DNA from 2 places in the Trichocoleus sp. DQ-A2 genome. Region 2 is predicted to be linked to the other one. Evidence: riboswitches for the same ligand, from Rfam matches in the RefSeq annotation. Region 2 holds a riboswitch; the other holds the start of a gene.
What was found. A riboswitch is a leader RNA that binds a small molecule or an ion and turns the genes downstream of it on or off. The one in region 2 is predicted to bind cobalamin.
Positions count from the first base shown of each region.

Region 1: it holds a riboswitch for cobalamin, as region 2 does, so the genes downstream of both, NC997_RS20815 (sirohydrochlorin chelatase) here and NC997_RS07970 (HupE/UreJ family protein) in region 2, are expected to answer to the same signal.

Region 1 is NZ_JAMPKD010000023.1:38,097-47,232, reverse strand. Features, by position in the region: gene NC997_RS20845 (hypothetical protein) at 1-822, shown strand, start outside; gene NC997_RS20840 (pentapeptide repeat-containing protein) at 934-2,703, shown strand; gene NC997_RS20835 (endonuclease/exonuclease/phosphatase family protein) at 2,861-3,793, shown strand; gene NC997_RS20830 (lysophospholipid acyltransferase family protein) at 4,099-4,983, shown strand; gene NC997_RS20825 (hypothetical protein) at 5,261-6,109, shown strand; gene sipA (regulatory protein SipA) at 6,200-6,508, opposite strand; gene NC997_RS20815 (sirohydrochlorin chelatase) at 6,618-7,670, opposite strand; cobalamin riboswitch at 7,713-7,848, opposite strand; gene NC997_RS20810 (hypothetical protein) at 8,140-8,856, opposite strand.
Region 2 is NZ_JAMPKD010000006.1:222,537-231,672, reverse strand. Features, by position in the region: gene NC997_RS07995 (superoxide dismutase) at 1-572, opposite strand, end outside; gene NC997_RS07990 (TonB-dependent receptor) at 753-3,110, opposite strand; gene NC997_RS07985 (tetratricopeptide repeat protein) at 3,203-3,883, opposite strand; gene NC997_RS07980 (BlaI/MecI/CopY family transcriptional regulator) at 4,106-4,537, shown strand; gene NC997_RS07975 (M56 family metallopeptidase) at 4,528-5,370, shown strand; gene NC997_RS07970 (HupE/UreJ family protein) at 5,468-6,130, opposite strand; cobalamin riboswitch at 6,151-6,301, opposite strand; gene NC997_RS07965 (hypothetical protein) at 6,402-6,527, shown strand; gene NC997_RS07960 (ABC transporter ATP-binding protein) at 6,540-8,288, opposite strand; gene NC997_RS07955 (YdcF family protein) at 8,417-9,136, opposite strand, start outside.

The sequences.
Region 1 (9,136 bases), on a different contig from region 2:
ATGAATCTGGTTTTAGATAATAAAAATTACCAGAATCTCAAATTTGACTTAGCGGCGGATGGGCAAACGATTGTTGTTCAGCGGGTGAACAGCCAAAATCCAGCCGAATTTGGCTTGTGGGTAGTCCGACCGAATGCACCGCCGCAACCGCTGAATAACCAACCGGGCGGGGATTTTTTGATTGCGCCGGATAGTGCCTCGGTGGCAAGCGCTCAGGGAGAGGGCATCGCGATTCTGCCGCTGACACCAGGAGCCAAACCGCTAGATTTTCTGCCCAAGTTTGGGATGGCGCTGGATTTTGCCAGAGATGGCTCGGCAGCAGCGATGGTGAAATTTAATACAGATTACACGCGATCGCTCTTTTTAGTCACCAACCAAGGCGCACAGAAAGAACTGCTGCGAACAAATGGCTCAATCCTCAACTGTCAGTTTGCTCCTTATAAGGAAACGCTCTACTGCCTGCTGACTCAGTTACTGCCAGGAGAAGAGTACCAAGAACAGCCTTACATTGCGGAAATTGACCTCCAGACAGAGAAAGGGACTCTGGATGCAAAGGCGATCGAGCCGCTGTTGCTCCTGCCCACCCAGCGGGATATTCAGATGAGTCTGGCACCGGATGGGTTAGCGCTGCTGTTTGACCAAGTTGTGACCAACGAGACGGCAACCGCGGCAGACAGTTTGAGAACCAGTGAAGGACAAGCGATCGCGACCAGTCGCCTTTGGCTGCTTCCCCTGAGCCAGCCAGAAGCTGCACAACCCCAAGCCCAGATCCAACCAGAGGCGCTGCCTTTCGCTGGATTTCATCCGCGCTGGGTACCATAAAAGAGCCAAGTTTTACTCATTTAAAAGGCAAAATAAAGAAGGAAATCCCTAAAAATTTTGCCTTTTAAATTTTTTATTTTTAAAATTTAATAATTTTTATCCTTCAAGGGTGTGCAAATACATAACTTCCTCGATCGGTACCGACAAGGAGAACGCGATTTTTCCTATGTAGACCTCAGTGGAGCCAGCCTCGGCGGGGTCAATCTCCGCGATATAAACTTAACCGGAGCGAACTTGAGCGGTGCCAACCTCAGTTGGGCTTCTCTGAACCAATCCAAGCTGATTGGTGCTTGTCTGCGCCAAGCCGATATGCGGAGTGTCAACCTCACAGGTGCCAATCTTAACCAGGCAATTTTGAGTCGCGCTCGGATGGTGAAAGTGGACTTGCGTTTAGCCACTCTCCAAGACGCCGACCTCAACTGGGCGGTGCTTCAAGAAGCCGACTTGAGCGGTGCTGACTTGCGTAGGGCGAAGCTGGATCAAATCAATCTCGAAAATGCCAAACTCAACGGCACTCAGTTAATCGAAGCCGAGTTGATGGAGGCAAATCTCCGTCGCGCTAGCTTGGTTGGCGCAAACCTCAGCAGTGCAAATCTTCGGGAAGCGCATCTAGAAGCTGCGAATTTACGAGATGCAATTTTAGTCGGCACCAACTTGACGGAAGCCGACCTCAGTTCAGCCTACTTGCGGGCGGCAAATTTGACTGAGGCAGACTTGCATCGGTCAATTCTCATCGGTGCCGATTTGAGCGAGGCGATTCTCAATAGTGCTGACTTGAGTCGGGTAAATTTAACGGGAGCGTATTTACTCAAAGCCAGTTTGCGAAAAGCTTATTTACTGCGAGCGATCTTGCAGGATGTGTATTTGTTACGTGCCGACTTGAGCGAGGCAAATTTACGCGGGGCGGATCTGCGGAAAGCTGATTTGAGCGGGGCATACCTGGGCGACTGCACGATGTCCGAGGCAAATTTGGGCGACGCCTATCTTCTAGAAAGTCATCTGATTCGCACCAATCTGGACCAAGCGCAACTGACCGGCTGTTGCATCAGCAACTGGCATCTTGAGGATGTCGATCTTTCTAAGGTGGAGTGCCGTTATGTTTTTACCCGGTTTAATTACGCGACTAAAAAACCGACTGAGCGCTTTCCAATCGGTCGGGATTTTGAGCCGGGGGAATTTGGCAAGGACGATAGCACCGGGGACGCGGAGGGTGCGGAGGGTGCCACTACCATAGAAGTTTTTTTGAAAGAAGCTCCGAATTGGGAAGCGCTAGTGTTTACTTTGGCTCAGGTGCAACTCGATTCTCCTGACTTGCAACTCAGTATTAAGTCTTACCAACCCCAGGAGGAGCAGTATCTGCTAAAACTGGCGTCGAGTCATTTTGTGAATGCGAAAACTCTGTCTCAACGAGTTTTGCAGATCTACCCGGAGATGCTCCAGTTGGTGGAGTCTAAGCGACAAGCGATCTTGGATCTGCTGGAAATCAAGGTTCGCCCAGAAAATCCACCTGTAACGCTGAAGGTACCGCCACCACCACCGCCACCGTTACTACCGTCGCCTCCACCCGATTATCGGCTGCGGATTTATCAAGAGGTGGTGAAACAGATCCAACTGATTATCCTCTCCCAAGCGCCAGAGCAGTTGGTCGAAAGCGTGCAGCGGTTGTTGAATTTCCTGAAGAACGAGGGGATCTCGACCGAAGAAATCCAAAAGACAATGATTAGTCAGGCGCTGGTAAAGCGAGCAAAGCAAGACCAGACGTTCCAAAAGCAGTTGTTGCAGTGGGAGAAGACGGCGGATGAAACGGTGCGTTTTTCAATGGTGGGGGAGTCACTCCGGTTAGCGATCGTGCTCATTTGGCCCCATCTTCCGCAAAAATAGAGTTGTCTATGTAGATGAGACAGCTCTAGCCCCACCCGCGTTCAACCTGGTACGCTCAAGGGAGGCGCTGGTGATACCGTGTATGCGATCGCTGAATAAAAATTCCCACAACCATCTCTTCATCAAGCTAATTCCCTATTTATTATTCTTGGGGATTTTGGGGATAACGCTGCTTTCTTTGCTTAGCTTAGTTGGCTGGAATATCTTTTTAGAACAGCTTTCTCACTTTAAACTGCAATATCTCATTGTAGGGTTAGTGTTATTTGCCTTACTCTTACTGACTCGCAAAAAACTCTTAATCTTGATTAGCCTATTTTGTATTTCTCTACTCTTAGCAGAGATACTCCCTTGGTATATTTCTCTATCGCCAAAACCGGGGAATAATATTGAATCTATCCGAATTTTAAGCTCAAATCTGAATACGCAAAATAAAAGCTATTCAAAAATATTATCTGTCGTTAGAAAAGAAAAACCAGAAATTACTGTCTTTTTAGAAGTTAACGACGCTTGGATAAAACAATTAGATTCTCTTCTTGATATTCTTCCCTACTCCATTAAAAAACCTAATCCTTATAATCTAGGTATCGCCGTTTATAGTAAGCAGCCTCTCACCAACGCTTCTATCAATCTTTTTGGGACAGATAAAAATAATAGTATTGTTGGCAACTTTACGATGAACGGACAATTGATTTCCCTGATTGCCACTCATCCGCTACCGCCCGTCAAACCTACCTTCTTTCATTCTCGGAATCAACAGCTAGACAAAATCAGCCAATATATACAAAAATTGAAAACCCCAGTTGTAATGGTTGGGGATTTAAATATAACTATGTGGTCTCCTTATTACAAAAGATTTATCAATAAAACTGGGCTGCATAATGCCCAGAAAGGATTTGGGATTCTACCGAGTTGGCCTATGAAAGCTTCTTATTCTCAAACTCTCCCACCTTTCTCTTTTGCTTTATCCATTCCTATCGATCATTGTTTAATCAGTCCAGAAATTAAAGTCAAGAATATTCGCACTGGGCCGAATGTTGGTTCAGACCACCGACCTTTAATTGCAGACTTGGTAATTCCAGAAAAGAAATGAACCACTCCAGGCGCAGACAACACAAAAGGTAGAAATGAGGGCAAGATAGGTAAACTGAGAGCAAAAGCAATGCAATATGTCCCCTTAGTGGTGTTCGCTCCTTAGAAATCCCTTCCCTAGCCCCTTAAAAGGGAGGAAATTTGCCCCTTTTGTTAATCAGGGTTTGGGGATCGAGCCTTAACCGAAAAAGATTGGGAAACGATCGCTAGAAAAAGGGAAAATGTTTGCCAATAGACTCGGCAGCAGATTATCCTAAAGAACGCAATTTATGAGTTTCGGGTGGTTAAGAACCATTGTTTGACAATATTAATGTTTCTACGGGTAGCAGAGGCAGTGACGGCAAAACCGCCGGTCATCAGTTTGATGGTTGGTCGCTAGAAGAGCGAAATCCCGATGTGATTAAAGCTTGGATGCCGGTATGGGAATGGTTCTACCGCCACTATTTTCGGGTTCAAACGGATGGCTGGCATCATATGCCCCCCGAAGGGAAGGTGCTGGTTGTCGGTTCCCATAATGGAGGTTTGGCTTCGCCCGATACTTCGATGTTTTTGTATGACTGGTTCCGCCGGTTTGGCTACGAACGCTTAGCTTATGGACTCATGCATCCGTCAGCTTGGAAAACTCCTATCTTCGCGGTGCCAGCTGCCCAGGTAGGGGCGCTGATCGCGCATCCGAAAGTAGCGATCGCTGCCCTCCAGAAGGGTGCATCCGTACTCGTCTATCCTGGCGGGGCTGAAGATATGTTTCGTCCTTACAACCAGCGTTATCAAATTCATCTAGCAGGGCGTAAGGGATTTATCAAACTGGCACTGCGGGAAGAAGCGCCAATTGTACCGATTATTTCTCATGGTGCCCACGAGACGCTGATTGTTCTAGCAGATTTCTACCAGCAAGTGCGACAACTGCATGAATGGGGCTTTCCCTGGAAGTTAGATGCTGAAACGGGTGTATTTCCACTTTATTTAGGGTTGCCTTGGGGAGTGGCAATTGGCCCGATCCCGAATTTTCCGCTACCAGTGCAAATTCATACCCGCGTCCTCGCCCCAATTGTGTTTGAACGCTATGGTCGTGCAGCAGCTAGCGATCGCGCTTATGTGAATGCTTGCTATGAAAAAGTTTGTACCCAGATGCAACTTGCACTAGACCGTTTAGTTCTAGAAGTTAGCGCGAGGCAATCATCCGCACCCTAAAAAGGCACAGGAACTAAACCAACTGCGAAGAAGCCAGAGAAAAGAATACAAGAGGGCGATCGCACCGGGGATCTTCCCCTCCCAACTCACTTTTTCACCTAGTAGCGGTGAATTAATGAAGGCGAAGCACGCTTGAGAGTAACGTTGCTTCGCTATCCCGCGACTAATTATCTATATTGATTCATCCTCGGTATCGTGATAGAGATGAGGACTTGAGGGTGCCAAAGCTCAAGTGAATCTAGGGAGAAGCAATCGAGATGAAAACAAAGGGGTTGAGATGAGCATAGAGAGTTATCCACCACCAGTAAACCAGCTGCTCACCTATGGCAATTGCGCCGAGATGGACTTTGACAATTGGCCTGACTATCTGGAACTCGGTATTGCCCCCACGGACATTCCTAACTTGATCCGCATGGCAACAGACAACGAGTTATACCGGGATGATGAAGACACGCTCGAATCCTGGGCACCCATTCATGCCTGGAGAGCATTGGGCCAACTCCGCGCTGAGGCTGGCATTGAGCCGCTCATGGGCTTGTTTGAGAAAGAGGAAAGCAACTATTGGGAATGGATTGCCGAAGAACTGCCATTAGTCTATAGCATGATCGGGCAAGCCGCGATTCCGGCTCTGGCGGCTTATCTAGCGGATACCTCTCAGGCGATATTCCCCCGCACAACGGCTCTTAACTGTCTGGAAGACATTGCAATCGATCATCCTGAGGCTCGTCCTGAGTGTGTTGCGATTCTCACCCATCAACTGGAATCGTTTGCAGAAAACGGCTCAGAATTGAATAGCTTTCTCATAGGTTCCCTGGTCGATCTGAAGGCGGTAGAGTCCGCGCCGCTGATAGAGCGTGTCTTTGCTGCTGATACCGTGGATCGTTTCTTGGTAGGAGACTGGGATGATGTGCAGGTGGGATTGGGCTTGAAGTCGCCTGAAGAATTACCGAAGAAAGAATTTAACCAGAGCTTTCAAAGAAAGGGGGTCAGCGATCCTGGCTTCACGGGTTCATCAATTTCTCAGGAAGCAAAAGGCTTTCGCCCTGGCAAGAGCGATCCCAAAGCCAAGTCTAAAAAAAAGATGTCCAAGGAGTCACGCAAGAAAAACCAGAAAAAGCGGAAGTAATTTAATCGGGGTTAGCGATTGTTGAGGTGCGAACTGACAAGTCAGCGCTAGGCGAACGCCTTGCTTTGAGGACACGCGCTCGCCTCTGACTCAGCTGGGGTCAACGATATATTTTTGCTCCGGTAGTACATTGTGCGATCGCACATCAGTTGCCTCTGTCCCTGATTCGGTATCAGCGATCGCCTGCACGGACTCTATAAACTGGCTATCCAGCAAAAAAACTCCTCTGGCAAAGCGGACGCTCCAATATCCCCCTGGACGCCGGTCAACAACGACCCCCTCTTCCCCAAGCTGAATCACATCAGGAGGACGCAGCATCGGCATCGGTTCCGCTGTTTTAACGTAAGGCGGCAACGTTACCACACGGACTCGCTCACCAATTACAAATTCTTTAGACATCAGTTTTTAGGTAATGAAGTAGTTGGGTGTCAGTAGTCATTAGTTCTAAGTTCTTTGCGAGTGACACCAATGACTAATAACAACTGACTAATGACTACTTATCAAATATTCAAGGCGCTTGCCAAATCTTTTGGTGATATTGCTCTACATTTCTGTATGGATCTTCAGCAGGGTGAGCATGATCGTGACCATGCCCATGCCCATGCCCATGCCCATGCCCATGCCCATGCCCATGCCCATGTCCATGATGGGAATGATCGTGGGCGGGAGTGTGCCCGTTACTGTTGCTATTGGCTGCTATCCTGAATTTGCACATTTCGCAATTCATTTGCACTTGCCCCAACTGCGTCTCAATTTCTCGTTCTCTTAATACAGACAACAACTGAGGGTGAATGCCCATTTCTGGTAGGCAAGTCATGGAAATATCCGGGTATTGCTCCTGTTGTTGCGCCGTGATGTCGAAAATCTTTTTAACTAAGACGCCGGTAAATAGGAAGTACGGTAGGACGATAATGCGTTTAGGCTCGTAGAGTCTAGCACGGCGGAACCCTTCTTCCAGACGGGGATGGGTAATGCCAATAAAGCAAGTTTCAACGGTGGCGTAGCCGCTACCTTCCCACAGAATCCGGGCAAGCTTATAAACATCGCTGTTCGCATCAGGATCGCTGGAACCCCGACCGACAAAGAGCAGAACCGTTTCTGAGCGATTGTACTGGGGTTGGTCTAATTCCGAAAGACGCGATCGCCACAAATCCAAAATCCCTGGCGTAATCCCAAAATGACGCCCATAGTAAAACTTCACCTGGGGATGTCTAACCCTTGCCCGGTCTAACTCATTCGTAACATCAAACTTATTGTGTCGAGCTGCAAATAGCAAAATCGGCAATACAGAGAGTTCCGTGTAACCCTCTTCTACACAGCGATCCACCCCCTCCTGTATCGTGGGGGTAGTGAGTTCTAGAAAACAAGGTAAAACAGGACGCGACGGGTCTAACGCTTGATACGCATCGGCAAAATCTAGAAGACTCTGCCGTCCATCCTCATCTTTGGTGCCATGACCAACCATCAACAACGGACGACGCAAAGGTAGCGGCGGCAATTGAATCGACTGGGGAGTAGGGGATTGCAGTCCCATCAGATCGGTTGAATTTATACTAGGCATCAATTTGATTGCTCCTTTCCCGTGCAAGGCAGGAAGTTAGACTGTATGAAGGTAGTACTAAGTAGGCATTCTGGCTTCCGAGAGTCATCTCGTTTACAGCTGCCGCACAGCCCCGGATTTGCACCGGCGTTTCCCCACGTTGTTACCCTTTACGTGTGCCTTGATATCTTAGCCGATCCGGTCGCAGCTCAAAATCCAGGGGGAGGGGGTATTCCCAAGACTCTCCAGATGCCAGTTTTTGATGCCCCATCAAAACTGAAGGAAAATTTTTCCAACTTTATCGAGTATCATTCGCAAGTTTGACGCTCGCTCGAGCAACTCTAGAATTGATTGACCGTTTGTGGCTTTTTTACAAAAGCGGGATGCTCCCATTTTTTGTAGCTTATAGAACCTTATCAATCCAAACCATTGCTGACTGTATAAAGCTAACCCCATACATAGAAGTCTGATAAAAAATACAAATTCTCCATTACAAAATACCGCCCTGAGTGCGACGACGTACAGCCAGTGCTAACCCGGCAAAAACTAAGGAAGTCATACTTGAAGGCTCAGGTGTAGATACGGGTGCAACGTTTAATTTTACTCGACGCCCTGTTTGCATCGAGAGTGAAATATTTGCCGAGGTTGATGAAGAATACACTTGCCATCTGTTCAACTCTCTAGGCGGCGCAGTGAATTGCACCAACATTTCCCAATTGCTGTCAAGCGAACCAATGGCTAAACCATCAGTGCAACAAGCTCCCCAACTCTGATTTGAAGTAAAGACGGTGCCAGTGGAATTTGCAGTTGCCTCACCTAAATCGTCTACAATTTTTAATTCCGCCGTATCTCCCAACAAGTTAAAGCTCATTTTAGCTGCTCCACCTGTTAGATTACCCGGCTTAGAATGAACGATGAACAGTGACAGCCCATCAATAGCATCTACAAAAAAAAGGTGAGATTGCTTAGCCGTTAAACTCAGGACTGGGTTACTAAAGGATGAATTATAACCTTTGCTATACTGGTAGTAATTGGCTGCTGTTTTATTTGTACTGAAAGCGTCAACAAACCCCAAGATATTACTATCAAAATCACCCAAACCTGGTTTAGATTCTTGCGACACCTTAAGCATCGTGGCGGCTTCGGAGCGCTGGGCAAAGAATGGAACAAACAGCGCGATCGCTACCAACATCAAAAGCTTTTTCATGACTTGTTATTTTGTAGATGCTCTGCTTACTAAAACCAGAATACGTTTATTTAAATAAAGTTAGAATAAAGTCAAATTAATAAAATTGTAAATTTAATAATTACTACATCTTTATTTCAGGAAAAATACGAATTGACTTTAAAGTAAATATTAGTTCTTCTGAAACGCTTCCTCCTAGACGGAATCACCCCATTTAATTTTTCTTGATTTTCCACAGCGAACCCTCTTCTGTTACCTTCGCCAGTACAGAAGAGGGTTTGCCAATTGATATGCTTTCTAA
Region 2 (9,136 bases):
CGAACCAGCCAAGCCCAGCCGCTGCCAAAACGCTTGCTACCGGCTTCATTAAATTGCTTTTTGAAAGCGTCAAAACTGCCAAAGCTTTGATTAATCGCTTCGGCAATTCTTCCCGTCGGCGCTCCACCAGCATTGGGTGCCATGATTTCCCAAAACATCGTATGATTTACGTGACCGCCGCCGTTATTGCGTACTGTAGTACGAATATCTTCTGGCACGCTATTGATGTCACGAAGCAATTCTTCAGGACTCTTGCCTTTGAGTTGCGAGTATTTATTCACGGCTTCATTCAGGTTTTTGACGTAGGCGGCATGGTGTTTATCATGGTGAAACCGCATCGTCGCCTCATCAATATGGGGTTCCAGAGCATTGTAGGCATAAGGTAAAGGCGGCAGTGTAAAAGTATTTGCCGTTTGCCCCTGCTGTTGTGCTTGCGGTGTCTGCTGCTGTGCTTGCTGGTTTTCACTTTTTGGAGTTGTTTGAGCTGCACAAGCTGCGGGGAAAGCCCCAATGACGGCTGCTCCGGCAGTGCCACCTAGCAGAAACAGGAAATTTCGACGATAAAGAGCCATAATTCAATCAATTTCGGTAGAAAGTTGCGCTTTCATCAAAAATTACACCTGTCTAGCGGTATAAATACCTCTATCTCAAGGAGGTAATTTCGGGATGATGACAGGATTGCGTTAAGCGATCGCTCTGACAAAAAGCAGTAAAATTCTACTCTTACCCTATCCAATACCTATCCAAAATTTTTAAAAATTGGACTGTAAGCCAACTCGTAAAGTTAAACCGGGGTGATAGATTCGATTAGCTTTCTCGTACTTTACATCAGCCAAATTTTCTAAATTCACTGTAATCCCAAAATTTTTAGTAATCGGAATCCGACCGCTCAAATCTAGATTTAAGAAAGACGGGGAAAAATCTTTGTTACTCTCGCCAGGATTATTAAAGAAAGCTCTCCGTGCCCCGTCGTGGTAACTTGCATATAGATTCAATTGCCATCCTCCACTCGCATAACCAATCCCGAATTGTCCTACTGAGTAAGGAATTAAACCTAGTTGTAATCCCTTCTCCAAGCCGGTCTCGATTCGCGCATCTGTATAAGTATAGTTAAGAAAAGTTGACCATTGCGGAGTCATTTGCCACCGTAATGCTGCCTCCAACCCATTTGTATTTACCAGCCCAATATTCGCCCAACGGCCTGATATAACTCCGAGGCGATTATCTAAACGGCTGCCGAAATAGGTAAACTGTCCTACCAAATTTTCTAAAAACTGGATATCGACTCCAGCCGTCCAAGAAGAGCCGGTTTCTGGATTTAGATCCGGGTTCGGCAACCAGTTATGAACCGTATCAAAAACATACAATTGATCTAATCCAGGATTGCGCTGAACCGAAGCCCAACTGCCCCGCACCGCCACCGTTGGAGTAACAGCCCACCGTCCCCCAACACTGGGATTCAAATAGCTCCCAAAGTCACTATTAAAATTTTGCCGCAGACCAAAATCTGCCTGTAATGAGTTACTTATTTTCCAAGTATTTAAGGCAAATATTGCTGTATGAAACCTATCTCTGTTTTCACTTTCGTTCAGGGTAAGCTGATTAGGGACTGTACTTAAAACATTCCCATTTAAGTAGCTATTTTGTACATCGAAGCCCCAAGTTAGAGTATTTCGAGGAGATGTTTGCCATTGATGCTCTACCCTAGCATTGAGAGCTTGGGAATTCAGAGTACCAGTCCGGTAGAAGATATTTTGAGTCGGGCCATAAGTATTAAAGTAATCCTGATTGTAAGAAAGTGTCGTTCTCAGAACAGAATCTTCCCCTTCTCCTAGCAAAGCCTTCCAAGATAACCCAATATTAAAAGCATCGTGGTCTAATCTGTCTCTTTGCAGAGGAAACCCGAAATAAAGTAATCCCCGACGACTGCTAATTTTAGAAGCATCTAAACTAAGAGTGTTTCTTGAATTCAAATCTAGCGATATCCCGCCAAAGTAGTTGCTAGTTGCGGTATCTCCGTTAAATAGAAGACCTTCAGAATCTCGATTTGCTGCACCTTTAGGGACAGCATAACGATTATCTGCTTCGTACTCTTCATAGCCGAGATTAAATCTTAGATTGTCCGCAGAACCCCCGTAGCTAATCCGATAGTTGGACTGATTAAAAGAGCCATATTCAACTGAAGCATTGAGTTTAGGAACTTCTTGCCCTTGTTTGGTGATGATATTAACAACTCCTCCAAAAGCTTCCGAACCATATAAAGTAGAACTGGTGCCGCTAGATAATTCCACTTGTTCAATTGCTTCTACTGGAATACTATTAAGGTCGGTAGCACCATGATAAGTATTAATATTCGTGTTGATAGGTCTGCCATTGAGGAGAAAAACAGACTGATTAATCGAATGTCCCCGGTAGTAAGTGCCAGTATGAATATCTGCCCCGAAACCGGCATCATTAATGGCAAATCCAGGGAGTCCTCTCAAGACTTCCGCTGCACTATTAGCGCCTTGCTTTTGAATTTCTTCTTGATTAATTGTATAGACGGGCGTAGATGTTTCTGGAAAAATTTCTCTTTTCGCCGTTACGACTAATTCAATTTCTTCATTTGTTCCTACTTGAACTTCTGGCTCAGTTGCCAACTCGCTTGATTCAAATGCTTCAGGCGTTTCATCAGACTCGCTATCAGGCTCAGATGCTATGGAATCAGTAGTATTATCTAGGTTGAAAATAAGCGCGGAATCACTTTGATTAACTTCTCCGGCCGGAATCCCAGCCTTTCCAATTATGACTACCTGAATACTATTAGAATCCAAAGGAGTAACAGATACAGCAGTAATTGCATCAGTAGGGTTGTTTTGATAGAAACGATTTCCTTCGGGTAAGCTCAAGTGAGCATTGATGATGTTAGCGGTAAAGATATCGTTGTTGCTGGATGTCAAAATTTGAGAAAGTGTACCACCCGTAGTTTCTAAAATTACCTGAATGCCGTTACTTGTTGGAATTAAACGAATGCTAGTGACTTGCGTAACTTCAGCTAGAACTGGATGGCAAACTAATACTGCTACAGCATTCGCTACCAAAAAGCTATTGAACAGTAAGTGTTTATTCATATATTTTTTTCAATAAAGTTTTAGTTAATAATCGTTTTAGCTAATTGCTTCGAGTTTTAGCGATCGCATGGATGATTCAAGGTAACAAATGATTAAGAAACCAGAAGATGACTTGACGAATGAAGCTCTTTAATTTCTTGTAGTAAACTTTGATATTGTTGTCGTTTCCCTTGTTGTAGATAGAGATCGGTGGCTTTCTCAAAATCTGCTTTCACTCCCTGTTTGTGTCCCAGCGTGTAGTGGACGAGACATCGACAGTGATAGGCGTCGCCATCCTGAGGATTGAGTTCAATCGCTTGGCTAAAGTCTTCTATTGCTCCCGGATAATCTTGTAGTTGGGAGCGGACAAAACCCCGATTATAGTAAGCTAAAGCGAGGCTGGGGTCGATCTCAATTGCTTGGCTAAAGTCAGCGATCGCTCCTTGCGTATCTCCGAGGGCAGCGCGGGCAAGACCTTGATTCGTGTAAGCTTGAGCATTATCGGGATTGAGCCGAATTGCTTGGTTTAAATCAGCGATCGCTTCAAGGTAATCTCCGCTCAATACCTCGTAAACTCCGCGCTTGAAGAAGTCCTCAGCGCTCATTTGATCTGTATCGGTACTCGCCGTTAGCGTGATTTGTAATGGCTGAGCTTGAGCCATCGACGGCGAATTCAGCAGTGCCATTACAATGCTGAAGATAATGCTGAAGATGACAATCTTGCGGGAAAGGCGACTCATAACATAGACATTGAGAACATAGATGTTGAGAAAGCACTGCGTAACACCCGTCATTTAGTAGCCAATTGCTCACAGGCTGTAAGTTTGTCGCTACACAAACAAAGCCTGCCTACGCAGGCTCAATGTCAGTAGATTTTGCTCTGACTGGGATGCAACCCCATTATTTTGAGTTGAGTCGTTGTTGCCGTCAAAAGACAAGCTGTCAAACTTGAACAAGAGTGCAAGTCTGGAGTGTAAGCTTATTCAGAGATTGCACAAGGCACAAAGTTCAGATGTATGGTTCCTCTACCTAACTACCGTCCCAAACAACTTTCCCTTGGCCCTTTAGAAGCGGAGATTTTAAATATCGTCTGGGAACTCGGCTCTGCCACCGTTAAGGATGTACACGATCGCATTCTGGCTGACCCAGACCGGGAGTTAGCTTATACTTCAGTAACAACGGTGCTGCGTCGCCTGACCCAAAAAGGTTGGCTAGCTTGCGATAAACAAGAACGAAGCTTTTGCTGGCAACCTTTGGTATCGCGGGAAGAAGCGCAAGTCATTAAAGCTCACGAACAGTTACACCAGTTTTTGGCAGTGGGGAACCCGGATGTCGTCGCCGCCTTTGCAGATAGCCTAGATAGCGCTAGCGTAGAGCAAATAGAAGCGATCGCGCTTCGTCTTCAATCCGCACGCAAAGCGAGAGAGGAGGGAAAATCATGCATCTAGCGATGATTCTGACGGCGTTAGGATTGGCGTGGTGTCTGAGATGCACAGGGTTAGAGCCATCAGGAACTTGGACGCAACGCTGGCAACGATCCTTTGGGTTATTTTTGTTTCCGCCGCTGCTATTGATCGTGACAGCGATCGCAGTTATTTGCATGGGTGCAGACGGAAAGATGGGAGGACTGCAAGCCGGATGGTTCAGTTACTCCTTCGCCTGGGGATTTTTAGGCGTTGCCGGAATTTTATGTCTAAAGCTGGCACATGAAGGATGGCGTTCGGTACAACAGACACGCACTTATCCCCAAATCGAGCTTGAAGGTAAATTGGGTCGCCTTCTCAATGCCAGCGTTCTATTTAGCGCCCAAATTGGTTTCTGGCAGCCTGAATTAGTCGTCAGTCAGGGATTGTTAGAAACCCTCGATCGAGATCATCTAGAAGCAGTTCTCGCCCACGAACAAGCGCATTACTATTATCGGGATACGTTTTGGTTTTTCTGGCTTGGCTGGGTGCGCCAGATAACCGCTTGGTTGCCGAATACAGAAGCTTTGTGGCAAGAACTTTTACTATTGCGGGAACTTCGTGCGGATCGATGGGCGGCGCAACAGGTAGATCCCTTGTTGTTAGCAGAATCTCTGCTATTGGTGGTGAGTGTCTCGCCAGTACAGTCTGAAAGTTTCTGTGCAGCGTTCAGTGCCATGACCCCTCGAAATCGTTTAGAGGAGAGAATCGAAGCGCTTCTGGCACCATCAGAGGAGTCAGCTTCACCCAGCATATGGCTTTGGCATTGGATACTACTAGGGTTTCTGCCGCTAGTAACCGTGCCGTTTCACACTTAAATTTTGGTGTTGCACAATCAGGATAATTTCCTTTCAAATTTCGCGCAAAGACGCAAAGACGCTAACAAAAACTTTGCGTCTTTGCGCGAGATTATCATTAACCGAGGACGGAATTACTCAAGAAAACCACTCCAATCGAGCAGATAACCAAACCGGCAAATCGCTGCCAGGATAAAGGTTGAGTGGCAGATTTCCGGCTCACTGCATTGCCAAGCAGCATGGCAACCAAGGCAACGCCATATTGAATGAAAGTGAAACCCAGAAGGTAAGCAACAAGCGGTGTCATACCAGCACCGACGATTGCCTCGCCATAAGCATAGCCGTGAAATAAACCAGCAAGCGCTCCCAGCGCTATAAGAACCATCCAGTTTGGTTTGTTTGGCGTTAGCAGCAGCGCCCCAAAGACAATCACGGAACCGGCGATCGCTATCTCAGCTGCCGGTAAATCTAGATTGAGTAAATGAATCCCAGTTCCCGCCAGTGCTGCCAATACAAACCCGGCTGGGATGAACGCGCCCCGCACTTGCCCAACCGCCAGTAATCCAATCGCCACCACAAACGCAAAATGATCCAGTCCAATCAAGGGGTGGGCTAGCCCTGAAAAGAACCCTTCAAAGAAATTAGACGGCGTCTTGCCACCCATTGGATGGTGAGCGATCGCCCGCTGGGCACATAGGAAAGTGCTAATTAAAACCAAAAATACAATTACCGTTCGGCTTTGCATCAGATTTAAGAAAGCAAAGCGTCTATCTTTAGACATATTCTGTACCTCGCAGATTTCGCAAATCAATTTCTCTCGGCGGGTATTCTGGCTGAGAGACCAAAACGACGGATCTCATTACAGCTGCGGGACAGCGACGGTTTTACACCGAACTTTCCCCGTTACCTCTGGTGGCTGCTCCCCACCAGAACCGATTGAGTAGGGCAATCATATCACTTCAGTGCTGGCATTTTAAAAAGTATGGGTAAAATGAACCTCAACTCAAACAGATGACTCCAAGAGCCGCTTTATTTGAGGAGGAATCGGAAAAATGTGCGTTAATTGTCTGCTGGGTTCGGCTTTAATGTTCTTTACACCCAGCGTTTCCGAAGTACCATCCAACCCGACGAATCAAATTGCATTACCTCAAGAAACTCAAATAGCGATCGCTACTTGAGTGCTACTAAAATTAGCTGAGGATTTCCTTTAGCTCGTGCTGGTTCCAAAGCGAACGGTAAAGTCCAGGTTGTTGCAAAAGTTCGGCATGAGTCCCAGACTGCACAATTTGACCTCGATCCATCACAAAAATGCGATCGGCAGTTGCAGCCGCAGACAATTGGTGAGAGATAAAAATAACCGTTTTGCGCTGGATGCCTTCCGAAAGATTATTCAAAATGGCTGTGGCAGTTTGATTATCAACGCTGGAGAGAGCATCATCCAAAATCAGAATCGGGGAATCCATCAGCAAAGCACGGGCGAGAGCAGTTCGCTGTCGCTGTCCCCCTGAGAGGGTGATGCCGCGCTCTCCGACAATGGTTTCGTATTGCTGGGGAAAATTGAGAATTTCCGGGTGAATTTGCGCTTGCTTGGCAGCATTAATAATCTCTGTCTGTTCGCTCAGAGGATTGCCGTAGCGAATATTGTTTTTGATGGTGGTACTAAACAGAAAGCTGTCTTGCGGGACATAAGCGATCGCTCCGCGCAAATCGGGCAATTTGATCTGCGTAATATCATTGCCATCTACGAACAAACTATCGCTTGGAATATCCACTAATCGCGGCAAGGCATTGGCAAGTGTCGATTTTCCTGAGCCAATTGGTCCCACAATCGCCACGGTTTCCCCTGGTTCAATCGTAAAGCTAACATTCTTCAGCGCGGGCGTTTCGGCTCCCGGAAACGTATAACTGAGTTGACGCGCTGTTAATTTACCGCTTACTTTTTCAACGGGTAATGCGAGTGCATTCGGAGAATCTTTAATTTTGGCTTCTGCCATCAGAATCGACTCAATGCGGTCGATACTCACCTCACCTCGTTGGTAAGCAGTAATCGTAAAACCTAGTAAGGCGGTCGGGAAAACTAATCGTTCAGTATAGAGAATCAACGCCAGAAAATCGCCAATTGTGATCGCACCCGCCACAATTGATCGTGCTCCAACCCATAGCAATATCAGTAAGCTGATAAAAGCCATGCCTTGAATGATTGGAAACAAGACATTTCTGGTCTTTGCTAATTGGATATTGGCTTGCAACAGGCGATTATTTAACCGGGAGAAGGCACGGCGTTCGTTCTCCTCCTGAGCGTAGATTTTAATCAGACCAATCCCGCTCATATCCTCTTGAATCAACTCGCTGATGCTAGAGAGTTCCTCTTGCAACACCAGCTGTTCGTTCCGTAGGCGATCGCTAAATAGCTGCACAGCGATCAGCATAAACGGATAGACTGCGATCGCCAGCAGACTCAGCTTCAAATTAATCGATAGCATCACCGGCAATGTCAGTCCGTAGGCAAAGACTGTATTCGCCAAACTTAACACGGCAAATCCCAGCAGACGCCGGATATTATCCACATCGCTAGTCGCCCGGTTAATCAAATCTCCAGCAGTGTTGCTTGCAAAATAAGACGGTTCCAGAGTGAGTAGATGCTGAAAAATCTTTTGTTTCAGGTCAAATTCTACTTGTCGCCCGACTCCAAACAGCAAGATGCGCGAAGCCATCCGCACTACCCACATTGCCGAAGCCAGAATCAGGATTAGCGCTACATACTTCCAGATTTGAGCGAAGTCGAACGCTTGGCGGAGTTCGTCAACGCTATCTCGAATCAGCAAAGGGATATAAACGCCCACTGCATTCACAACAAACAGCGCGATAACGCCTAAGGTAGCCTGTCGCCAGTGGGGACGCAGATAAGCACCCAATTTTTGCAGCCGAGAGTGAGCCATTCTGTGAGGACTGAGGATTAAAAACTGAGAAAAGGCAACAGACAAAAAACTTTCTTGCAACCTGCAAGAAGCTTTCGCCTAACATCCAATCCCAAACCATCGTAGACGAATTGGCGCTCGTGCTGCTTCTATAAAACGAGGGGTGTCAACCAGCCGCGTAAGAAGTAGTAGATGAAAGTGAGATATTCTTCTACCACTCGCGTTGTCGTGACTAGCGCTTCCACGGTGGGAACAAAATCCGTGACGGTGATGCGTCGGGCAGGCGTTGCCCCACTTTGAAAGGTAAAGAAATCTGTAGCTCTGGGAATGACCGTGACGCCCAAATTGGCAAACGTAAGGTTGGCACGGCGAATATTTAAGCCGGAGGCAACGAGAATAATCCGGCGCGATCGAATACCGCGCTGCCTCAAGATTTCCTCAACTCTGACCGCACTGGTGCGGAGATCAACCCCACGCGGTTCAATCACAATTCGATTGCGGGGTACACCCATCCTGACCAGTAGCGCCGCGACATCGTTAGCCTCGTTAACACTATCTTGATTTCCTGTCAGCTCCGCTCTAGGTCCTGCACTGACAATCACTAAGGGGTCATTACCGCTCCGTAGCTGTTCTTGATACAGCTGAGCAGAGTATAGAATGCGATCGCCTGTATCAGTTAATTGAATCTGCGTCCGGTAGGGAAGATTGGGTTGTGTCGTCCCTCGCCCCAGCACCACAATCGCCCCCACAATTTGAGATCCGGTCGGCGTAATATCAGCCGGACATTGAGTTTGACAAATCAGTTGCCGTCGTTGCTCCAGTTGAATCGCCTCCACTTCCGCTTGCTGAGCCAGCCAGTAGGCAACGAT